2 regions of the Bacillus sp. FJAT-53060 genome follow, and region 2 is predicted to be linked to the other one. Evidence: a T-box and tRNA genes for the amino acid it is inferred to sense, from the RefSeq annotation. Region 2 holds a T-box; the other holds one or more tRNA genes.
The links. A T-box is a leader RNA that pairs with one kind of tRNA and senses whether it is charged. The one in region 2 lies ahead of trpS (tryptophan--tRNA ligase), so its partner is inferred to be a tRNA-Trp.

Region 1 (5,056 bases), on a different contig from region 2:
CAGATACTAATAGATCGAGGACTTAACCTATATTCTAATGTGAAGCATGGACGTTGTTATCTAGTTTTGAGAGAACATTTTTAAAATATCTCTTGATTTATTTTCAATACATAGTATAATATCTTTTGTCACTAAATTGTCTGGTGATGATGGCGAAGAGGTCACACCCGTTCCCATACCGAACACGGAAGTTAAGCTCTTCAGCGCCAATGGTAGTTGGGGGTTTCCCCCTGTGAGAGTAGGACATCGCCAGGCTTTCTTCATTCCGCAGTAGCTCAGTGGTAGAGCTATCGGCTGTTAACCGATCGGTCGTAGGTTCGAATCCTACCTGCGGAGCCAATTTGGAGAGCTGTCCGAGTGGCCGAAGGAGCACGATTGGAAATCGTGTAGGCGGTAAACCCGTCTCAAGGGTTCGAATCCCTTGCTCTCCGCCACAAGATACATATAATAGATGGCCCGTTGGTCAAGCGGTTAAGACACCGCCCTTTCACGGCGGTAACACGGGTTCGAATCCCGTACGGGTCACCATTTTATAGAATATATACCAGCATTTTTTTCCGGAGGATTAGCTCAGCTGGGAGAGCATCTGCCTTACAAGCAGAGGGTCGGCGGTTCGAGCCCGTCATCCTCCACCATATCTTTTATATTGTCGCGGGGTGGAGCAGTTCGGTAGCTCGTCGGGCTCATAACCCGAAGGTCGCAGGTTCAAATCCTGCCCCCGCAACCAAACTTTTTATTTTTATATTGGTCCGGTAGTTCAGTTGGTTAGAATGCCTGCCTGTCACGCAGGAGGTCGCGGGTTCGAGTCCCGTCCGGACCGCCATTTATACATATTCATCATATTGATGTTGGCTCGGTAGCTCAGTTGGTAGAGCAACGGACTGAAAATCCGTGTGTCGGCGGTTCGATTCCGTCCCGAGCCACCACTATTTGCCGGTGTAGCTCAATTGGTAGAGCAACTGACTTGTAATCAGTAGGTTGGGGGTTCAAGTCCTCTTGCCGGCACTGTTTTTCAAATGTGGAGGGGTAGCGAAGTGGCTAAACGCGGCGGACTGTAAATCCGCTCCCTCCGGGTTCGGCGGTTCGAATCCGCCCCCCTCCACCATTTTTAGGGGCATAGTTTAACGGTAGAACAGAGGTCTCCAAAACCTCCGGTGTGGGTTCGATTCCTACTGCCCCTGCCAATTATATGATTTATAACATCTATGGCGGTTGTGGCGAAGTGGTTAACGCACCAGATTGTGGCTCTGGCACTCGTGGGTTCGATTCCCATCAATCGCCCCATTTTATTATTGGGCTATAGCCAAGCGGTAAGGCAACGGACTTTGACTCCGTCATGCGTTGGTTCGAATCCAGCTAGCCCAGTTGATATGCGGAAGTAGTTCAGTGGTAGAACACCACCTTGCCAAGGTGGGGGTCGCGGGTTCGAATCCCGTCTTCCGCTCCAATAATGGCGGCATAGCCAAGTGGTAAGGCAGAGGTCTGCAAAACCTTTATCCCCGGTTCAAATCCGGGTGTCGCCTTTTTTTTTGAAAAGACTGCCGGGGTGGTGGAATTGGCAGACACACAGGACTTAAAATCCTGCGGTAGGTGACTACCGTGCCGGTTCAAGTCCGGCCCTCGGCACCATTGTTTTTTATTATAAGTTGCGCTCTTTAAAGATCATGCCGGTGTGGCGGAATTGGCAGACGCGCACGACTCAAAATCGTGTTCCTCACGGAGTGCCGGTTCGACCCCGGCCACCGGTACCACATCGCGGGTGTAGTTTAGTGGTAAAACCTCAGCCTTCCAAGCTGATGATGAGGGTTCGATTCCCTTCACCCGCTCCAACTTACATACTGATAAATTGACTGACTGCTAATGAAAATTAGCGGTCTTTTTTGCTTTTATGTACATGATTATTGAAGGCAAAGTCAAATTCCTATGGTCATATGCACCCTTTCATTAAAACAATTTATTTTTGAGGGAATGATGAAAAGATGAGAAGGAACAATCAGCTATCAACAAAAGACATTGACTTAATTATGGACAATGTGGCAAATGAGAAGAGAAGATTGAATTTAAAGGAGCATTAAAGCTATTTATTGAGGACTGTGAAATAAAATCTGAGCCTTTAGAGGAAAGGAGGGGCAGGGTGTTACTAGCTCAATATGAAAAAGAAAAAGTGAAAGCCATATTTGATTATCATAATCTATGTGATGATGTGCTTTATGTTGAATTGTTATACCTTTAGAGCCTCTTATTAAACTAGAATTGGAATCCGAACCAGATCAAATTAGTTGGATTTATAAAACTTTAATGAAAAATCAGTATGATAAGGAACATGTCCTTATGTTTAGGATCATTACAGTGGATTCTAGCGTTTATTATATGTTATGCCATATTCGTTTTATTTCTAAATGATCTTGGCTAAAGTGTTTCAATACATAGACATCTGGATTGCTGAGCTTCTCCCACTCATTGAATCCAATGTTCGAATCGGCGTGTTTGAGGAGCAGGCTCATGATATTGCCGTGTGTAACGAAGAGGGTATGATTTTCTTCTACTTCTATTTGTTCGTAGAGAGCCTCTACTATTCGGTTCATTGCTTCTTGACTTGATTCTCCGCCTTCATATGTGATGTGTAAATCCGAAAAACTGAGCTTTAGCTTCTCATACCAATCATCCATCGGCTTTCTACTTAACACACGTTCAGAGAGACGCTCATCTATTTTTATCTTAAGTTGTTTTGCATGGGCGAGCGGCTCAATGGTTTGGATGGCTCGTTTATAGGGACTTGAGATGATCTTATTGAGGTGAATGCCGGAAAAGAACTGAGCCAGCGCGAGTGATTGAGTGATGCCTTGCTGCGTTAAAGCCGCATCTTTCAATTGTCCATCTGCTTGGCAGTGTCTGACTTTCATGGGATTACACCTTTCATTGAGTATTGGATGAGCATTCACGAAGGTCTAGGTTAATTTGTTCGTATCTGTATCTTTATATGGATCGATGAGCTTGGATGTAAGGTCTAAGTTGAACAAAAAGTCATCTACGTGGTCTGTACCAAAGGGAAATGTGGAAAAGTTGATTGGGATGCTGCCTTCTTGCTTTTCTGAAGTGATCGACTGATTGTTTTGCTTTTTTCTCCAGTTCTTAAACAAGCTCATGTAAGCTACCCTTTTCTAAGAAAAAGATGGATTTATGCTAATAATACGAGGAAGTTGTACAAGCGTCAATCCTTTTTCAAATAGGTCTATTCATTTGATTCCCTATGGTGGTGTCACTTCAATTGAAGGGAAATTTGAATCAGCTTGACTTCATTTAAGACATTGATCATCCGCTGGAACATTTTGTAAATAAATTTACAAAATCGAAATCACTGCTCCGTCTAAAAGACAGGTTTTTGTGCTTCTTCTCATATGTCTTGAAGCTCTCTATCCTCTGTATATGGATGGATATGTGATACCAGCAAGAATTCATCTGCACCTTTTGTACTCTGGTACCTGAAGTGGAACAATGGATTCCTTATGTAATTGTGCCTGTTTTTTCCGTAACCCATCTTCTTCTGTTACCAGTAGAGTCTCACCTTCGGTTGTGATGGCCATTTTCCTTCCATGCAATCAGTGGAATCGAATCGGTACAAAGAGATTCTTTACCTGCGCCTACTCCAGAAGGTCCTGTGACCTCAATAATCTTAATCTATATCTTTATCACACCGTACATTGATAGGAGAAATCGTGTCACAATAAAGAAGAAAATTAAGAAGTAAGGGTAGAGTTTTGTATAAATTTGGGTAAACGAGTCAAAAAGCCTAGGTTATTCATCCTTTTCTTTATAATTACTTTGACACGATTAGATGAAAAAAGTAAAGTAGTACTAAGTAATTTACAAAACACTCTTCATTCACTGAAACATGAAGTGTGTGTAAATTTTATTTTTTTTGAAACTTATGATGCTTCTCATACGTTATATTAAAGGAACTCCTTGGTCTGCCGGAGACAAAGCATTGGAATGCTTGGCGAAGAAGATTTACATTTGCAAAATGAATGTAAATTTTTTATGAATTCATTTATATCAATTTGTTAATAGAAAGAAGAGGTATTATGAAAAAAATATTTTTGAACAAATATAGCTTTTTTGTATTGGCTGTCCTTTTATTCTGGGCAAAATCGTATACAGCCTACAAGATGGACTTTAATTTAGGAGTAAAAGGTTCTTTTCAAGAGGGACTTCTCTTATTAAATCCATTTAGTTCAGCCATTGTGTTTTTGGGACTTGCTCTCTTTTTAAAGGGGCGTAAATCGGCTATTGTTTTAATTGTGATTGATTTTATTATGACCGGACTTTTATATGCAAATGTAGCGTACTACCGTTTCTTTGATGACTTTTTAACTTTCCCAACAATGAAGCAAGCAGGAAATCTTGGAGGAGGCATGACAGACGGTGTGTTATCAAGTATTAAGCCGCATGACATTTTGTACTTCCTTGATATCTTGATCTTGATTGCCATTGTGATTTGGAGACCGGAAATCAAGAAATTCCAAATGAAAAAGACATTTGCATTGCTTATTGTTGCAGCAGGTGTCGGCCTGTTCTTTGTCAACCTTCATTTAGCTGAAAAGGATCGTCCAGAATTATTAACAAGAACTTTTGATCATAAGTATATTGTTAAGTATTTAGGCGTCTATAATTATGCGATTTATGATGGGATTCAATCGGCGCAAAATGCAACACAGGTTGCAAATGCGAGCAGTGATGATTTAACGGATGTTGTGAACTATACGGCTTCTCACTATGCAAAGCCAAATGCAGAGTATTTTGGCAAAGCGAAAGGTAAAAATATCATTAAAATCCATTTAGAGAGTTTTCAGTCGTTTTTAATTGATTACAAGCTAAATGGGGAAGAAGTTACGCCGTTTTTAAACAAACTGGCTCATGGGGAAGATGATTTTACGTATTTCGATAACTTCTTCCATCAGACAGGTCAAGGAAAGACAGCGGATGCTGAACTGATGATGGATAATAGTATGTTTGGCTTGCCAGAGGGTGCAGCGTTTGTGACAAAAGGGGAAAATAC
Region 2 (5,056 bases):
TGATCGAACTACGACCAACATCGTAGAACGCACTGTCAAAGAATACATTTATTATTATAACAACATTCGTATTCAAACAAAACTAAACAACCAATCACCGATAAACTATCGGCAATTGGCTGTATAAAGGTGTTTTGATCCCTGTCTCAAAAACGGGGGTCAGTCCCATGTTCAGCTGCAAGCTTTTTTTATTTGCGTTTTCTGCCAAGACCCATGGCATTCTCCATTTTTTTCAGCATTTTATTTGCCGCACGGTTTGCCTTTTCAGCACCTTCATCTAGAATGCGGTCAAGCTCATCTGACTCAATGAGATCATAGTAGCGATCTTGTATTGGTTTTAAAGCATCTAACACAACGTTCGCAAGATCTCCTTTAAATTCACCATAACCTTTACCTTCATACTTTTGTTCAAGCTCCGCAATTGATACGTTACCTAATACAGAATAAATCGTCAGCAGGTTGGCGATTCCAGGCTTGTTTTCTTTGTCATATTTGACGATCCCCTCTGAATCGGTCACAGCACTTTTAATTTTCTTTTCTAGCTGCTTTGGTTCATCTAATAAGGTAATGAAGGACTTTTGGTTCGGATCTGATTTGCTCATTTTTTTCGTTGGATCAGTTAAAGACATGATCCGAGCACCTTCTTTTGGAATTTTTACTTCTGGTACAGTAAAGATATCGTTATACTTTCGGTTAAAGCGCTCAGCAAGCATTCTTGTCAATTCAAGGTGCTGCTTTTGATCCTCACCGACAGGGACTAAATCAGTACCGTATAATAAAATATCACCAGCCATTAATGGCGGATACGTTAACAGCCCTGAAACGACAGCCTCTTTACCAGCGGATTTGTCCTTAAATTGGGTCATTCTTTCTAATTCCCCTATATAAGCAACACATTGCAACATCCATCCTGCCTGGGCGTGAGCAGGTACCTCTGATTGGATAAAGAGTGTCGCCTTCTCTGGATCAAGTCCTACTGCCAAATAAAGAGCCGCTAAGCTTCTAATATTTTGACGAAGAGCTAAACGATCCTGTCTCACTGTAATGGCATGCTGATCCACCACACAAAAATATCCATGATAGTCATCCTGCAAATCAACAAATTGCTTCATTGCTCCAATATAGTTCCCTAATGTCACAGAACCGCTAGGCTGAATGCCTGAGAAAATTGTCTTCTTTGTCATACTAAAACCTCTTTTCTTCAATATAAAAAGGCCCACCCGCCACTTTTCAACAGAAAAGGGACGAATGAACCGTGGTACCACCCTTGTTATTTCAATCAGAAATCACTCAAGACGTTGATAGCGGAGACTGCTCCGTCTAAACCTACTAACTTTTGCGAAGTGTTCGGTTAGATGCTCCAAAGCCCATTCCATACAAGCCATTATCTGCTCGCACCAGCCGCAGACTCTCTGTAAATGGTGAATATATGTACTCTTCTTCTTCATCGCAACAGTATGTCTATCCATTATAAAGGAAGCCCATGAAAATGTCACGAAGCCGTTATGTGACCTTCTCTTCATGGCGTTAACACTTAAAATTTTAAATAAAATATAAATTATCTGTCAGAATTTTTTTAAAAAAGGACGATTAATTATATGTATAAAACTTTATTATTACGGAATTTGGTAAATTATTTTAATCAATTTACGCTTTAATTTGTTGAAGTGATTAAGACTTTAGTTTATAAAAATCCCTCTTTATCCCCATTTATGTTTTTAAAAAATATATAAAATTGATATTGCAATAAATTATTCTATTCATTATAATGAATTTGTTCACACGTTTGTGCTAGGCTCTTTACATAGTGAAAATTCAGAAAAAACAAAAGAAATAGAAAGTAAGTTATTTGGGGACTTTTTTACGCTATTTCTTAAATCTGAATTTCATCTTTATCGAGACCTTTGAACTAAAACATATTATAAGGGGGAATACAGTTGAAAAAGCGTTGGTCTGTTGTTACGTTAATGCTTATTTTCACACTTGTATTAAGCGCTTGTGGTTTCAGCGGAAACAAATCAGGCGACAGCACGAGCAGTTCTGGAAAGGCTAAAACAACATTAAATGTGAATATCTCCACTGAGCCTTTTTCTCTACATCCGGGTTTGGCAAATGATACAACTTCAGGGAGTGTCATCCGTCAGACTTTTGAAGGATTAACAAGAATTAACGCTGAAGGTAAGCCAGAAAATGCGATGGCTTCTGATATCAAAACAAGTGCTGATGGGAAAACATACACTTTCACACTTCGTGATGCAAAATGGTCTAATGGTGACCCTGTTAAAGCAGAAGATTTCGAATATGCTTGGAAATGGACATTAGATCCTAAAAATGAATCTCAATATGCTTATCAGCTTTACTATATTAAAGGTGCTGAAGCAGCTAACAAAGGGAAAGCAAAAGTTGCTGATGTTGGTGTGAAAGCTAAAGACGACAAAACGCTTGTAGTTGAGCTAGAGAACCCAACACCGTTCTTTACTGAACTAACTGCATTCTATACGTATATGCCAGTCAACAAAAAAGTGGCTGAAAAGAATAAAAACTGGTACACAAATGCTGGTGAAAACTACGTTTCTAACGGTCCATTCGTTCTTTCTAAATGGAAACATGGCGGTTCTATCACGCTTGAAAAGAATGATGAATACTGGGATAAAGACACTGTAAAACTGAAAAAGATTAACATGTCTATGATCAAAGATACAAACACTGAGCTTAGCATGTTCCAAAAAGGCGAGCTTGACTGGGCTGGTTCTCCAACTGGAAGCCTTCCAACTGAGTCTCTAAAAACATTGAAAAAAGATGACGATCTTAAAATTCAAACGATCGCTGGTATCTATAACTACAAATTCAACACAGAAGTAAAACCTTTAAACAATGCAAACATCCGTAAGGCTCTTGCTTACTCAATCAACCGTCAAGCGATTGTTGATAAAATTACACAAGGTGAACAAGTACCAGCTATGGCAATCGTTCCTCCAACAATGCAAGGTTTCGAGGACAACAAAACTGGCTACTTCAAAGATCATGATGTAACAGCCGCTAAAGAACTTCTTGAAAAAGGTGCCAAAGAATTAGGCTATAAGTCTGTTTCTGATCTTCCACCATTGAAATTGTCTTACAACACGGATGAAGGCCACCAAAAGATTGCACAAGCAATTCAAGAAATGTGGAAAAGAGACCTAGGTGTTAAAGTTGAACTTGATAACTCTGAGTGGAACGTTTATATCGATAAACTGCACAGTGGAGATTACCAAATCGGACGTATGGGCTGGTTAGGTGACTTCAACGATCCAGTGAACTTCCTTGAGCTTTACAAAGATAAAGACGGTGGAAACAATGACACTGGATGGGAAAGCAAAGAGTACAAACAATTATTGAATGATTCTGCGAAAGAAACAGATAAATCAAAGCGTGAAGAAATGCTGAAAAAAGCAGAAGAAATTATCATCAACGATATGCCTATAGCACCAATCTACTTCTACACTCAGCTTTGGGTACAAGATCCAAAACTTAAAGGTGTCGTCGTATCTGGACTTGGTGATGTTCAATACAAATGGGCATATTTCGAAAAGTAAGATTATAGAGTAAGAGATCTATGTCAAGGATCTTAAGGTATATGGAGGATGTCTCTCCATATACCTTTCTTGCTGATTAGAGAAATTGTTGTAAAATCATGGAGGTGCAATTCCGTTGCTTAAATATATCGGTAAGCGATTAATATATATTTTAATCACACTGTTTGTTATTGTAACTGCAACTTTCTTTCTCATGCAGGCAGCACCTGGTGGTCCATTCTCTGGAGAGAAGAAACTTCCTGCTGAAATTGAAGCCAATCTAAATGAGCACTACGGATTGGACAAGCCTTTATTTGTTCAATATGTCAGCTACTTAGGTTCGGTTGCAACATTAGATTTTGGTCCCTCATTTAAATATAAAGGACAAACTGTAAATGACTTAATCAGTTCTGGATTCCCCGTTTCCTTTACCCTCGGAATTGAGGCAATTCTCCTCGCATTAGCATTTGGTGTATTGTTTGGGGTCCTTGCAGCGCTTTATCATAATAAGTGGCAAGACTATACAATTGCCATTTTAACGATCTTTGGAATTTCCGTTCCAAGTTTTATTTTAGCAGCGCTATTACAATATGTATTTGCATCTGAGGCAAGCTCTTTAGCGATTTTCCCAGTTGCAGGATGGGAGTCTTGGGCAAGCACCGTGCTACCTTCTATTGCACTATCCTTCATGCCAATGGCCTTTATTGCTAGACTTTCACGGTCAAGTATGCTTGAAGTACTAAACAGTGACTACATTAGAACGGCTAGAGCGAAAGGATTAACGAAATCAGCTGTTACGATCAAACACGCCATTCGAAACGCATTGTTACCTGTTATTACATACATGGGACCAATGGCCGCTTCAGTTTTAACCGGTAGTTTTGTCGTTGAGAAGATTTTTGGTATTCCTGGATTAGGCTCTCACTTTGTCACAAGCATTACAAACCGTGATTACACTGTCATTATGGGTGTGACAGTCTTCTACAGTATCATTCTATTAATCAGTATTCTAATTGTTGACATCCTCTACGGTATTATCGATCCTAGAATTAAACTGACGAAGGCGAAGAAAGGGGTCTAACACATGGAAGAGATGAGAAAAGATTTATTTGTGCCTGCGACGGCTGACGCAGCAGAATCTGAAAAAATTTCTAAACCTAGTCTATCTTTATGGAAGGATGCTATGCTTCGCTTCCGTGCAAATAAACTTGCAATGGTCGGGCTCACAATCATTTTTATTATTGTGATACTGGCAATCTTCGTTCCGATGTTTTCTAAATACGATTACTCGACGACAGATTTGCTTAATGCAGACCAGCCACCTTCAAAAGAACACTGGTTTGGTACAGATGATTTAGGACGAGACATGTTTGTTCGTACATGGGTAGGTGCAAGAATTTCGATCTTCATCGGTCTTGCTGCAGCTATTCTTGACGTGATCATCGGCATTATCTGGGGAAGTATTGCTGCATTCAAAGGCGGCCGTACAGATGAAGTCATGA

Region 1: it has a tRNA-Trp gene. The T-box ahead of trpS (tryptophan--tRNA ligase) is inferred to sense a tRNA for this amino acid. The anticodon was not compared.

Annotation. Positions count from the first base shown of each region.
Region 1 is NZ_JBAWSW010000019.1:47,777-52,832, reverse strand. Features, by position in the region: partial or broken rRNA gene WAX46_RS09115 (23S ribosomal RNA) at 1-30, shown strand, start outside; rRNA gene rrf (5S ribosomal RNA) at 140-255, shown strand; tRNA gene WAX46_RS09105 (tRNA-Asn) at 265-339, shown strand; tRNA gene WAX46_RS09100 (tRNA-Ser) at 344-434, shown strand; tRNA gene WAX46_RS09095 (tRNA-Glu) at 454-528, shown strand; tRNA gene WAX46_RS09090 (tRNA-Val) at 560-635, shown strand; tRNA gene WAX46_RS09085 (tRNA-Met) at 651-727, shown strand; tRNA gene WAX46_RS09080 (tRNA-Asp) at 747-823, shown strand; tRNA gene WAX46_RS09075 (tRNA-Phe) at 851-926, shown strand; tRNA gene WAX46_RS09070 (tRNA-Thr) at 933-1,005, shown strand; tRNA gene WAX46_RS09065 (tRNA-Tyr) at 1,021-1,105, shown strand; tRNA gene WAX46_RS09060 (tRNA-Trp) at 1,111-1,184, shown strand; tRNA gene WAX46_RS09055 (tRNA-His) at 1,209-1,284, shown strand; tRNA gene WAX46_RS09050 (tRNA-Gln) at 1,294-1,365, shown strand; tRNA gene WAX46_RS09045 (tRNA-Gly) at 1,373-1,447, shown strand; tRNA gene WAX46_RS09040 (tRNA-Cys) at 1,453-1,523, shown strand; tRNA gene WAX46_RS09035 (tRNA-Leu) at 1,541-1,629, shown strand; tRNA gene WAX46_RS09030 (tRNA-Leu) at 1,667-1,751, shown strand; tRNA gene WAX46_RS09025 (tRNA-Gly) at 1,756-1,829, shown strand; gene WAX46_RS09020 (histidine phosphatase family protein) at 2,367-2,903, opposite strand; gene WAX46_RS09015 (hypothetical protein) at 2,949-3,146, opposite strand; gene WAX46_RS09010 (LTA synthase family protein) at 4,083-5,056, shown strand, end outside.
Region 2 is NZ_JBAWSW010000066.1:2,671-7,726, reverse strand. Features, by position in the region: partial or broken gene WAX46_RS15180 (IS3 family transposase) at 1-127, shown strand, start outside; gene trpS (tryptophan--tRNA ligase) at 189-1,184, opposite strand; T-box leader at 1,238-1,457, opposite strand; gene WAX46_RS15170 (peptide ABC transporter substrate-binding protein) at 1,938-3,575, shown strand; gene WAX46_RS15165 (ABC transporter permease) at 3,691-4,635, shown strand; gene WAX46_RS15160 (ABC transporter permease) at 4,639-5,056, shown strand, end outside.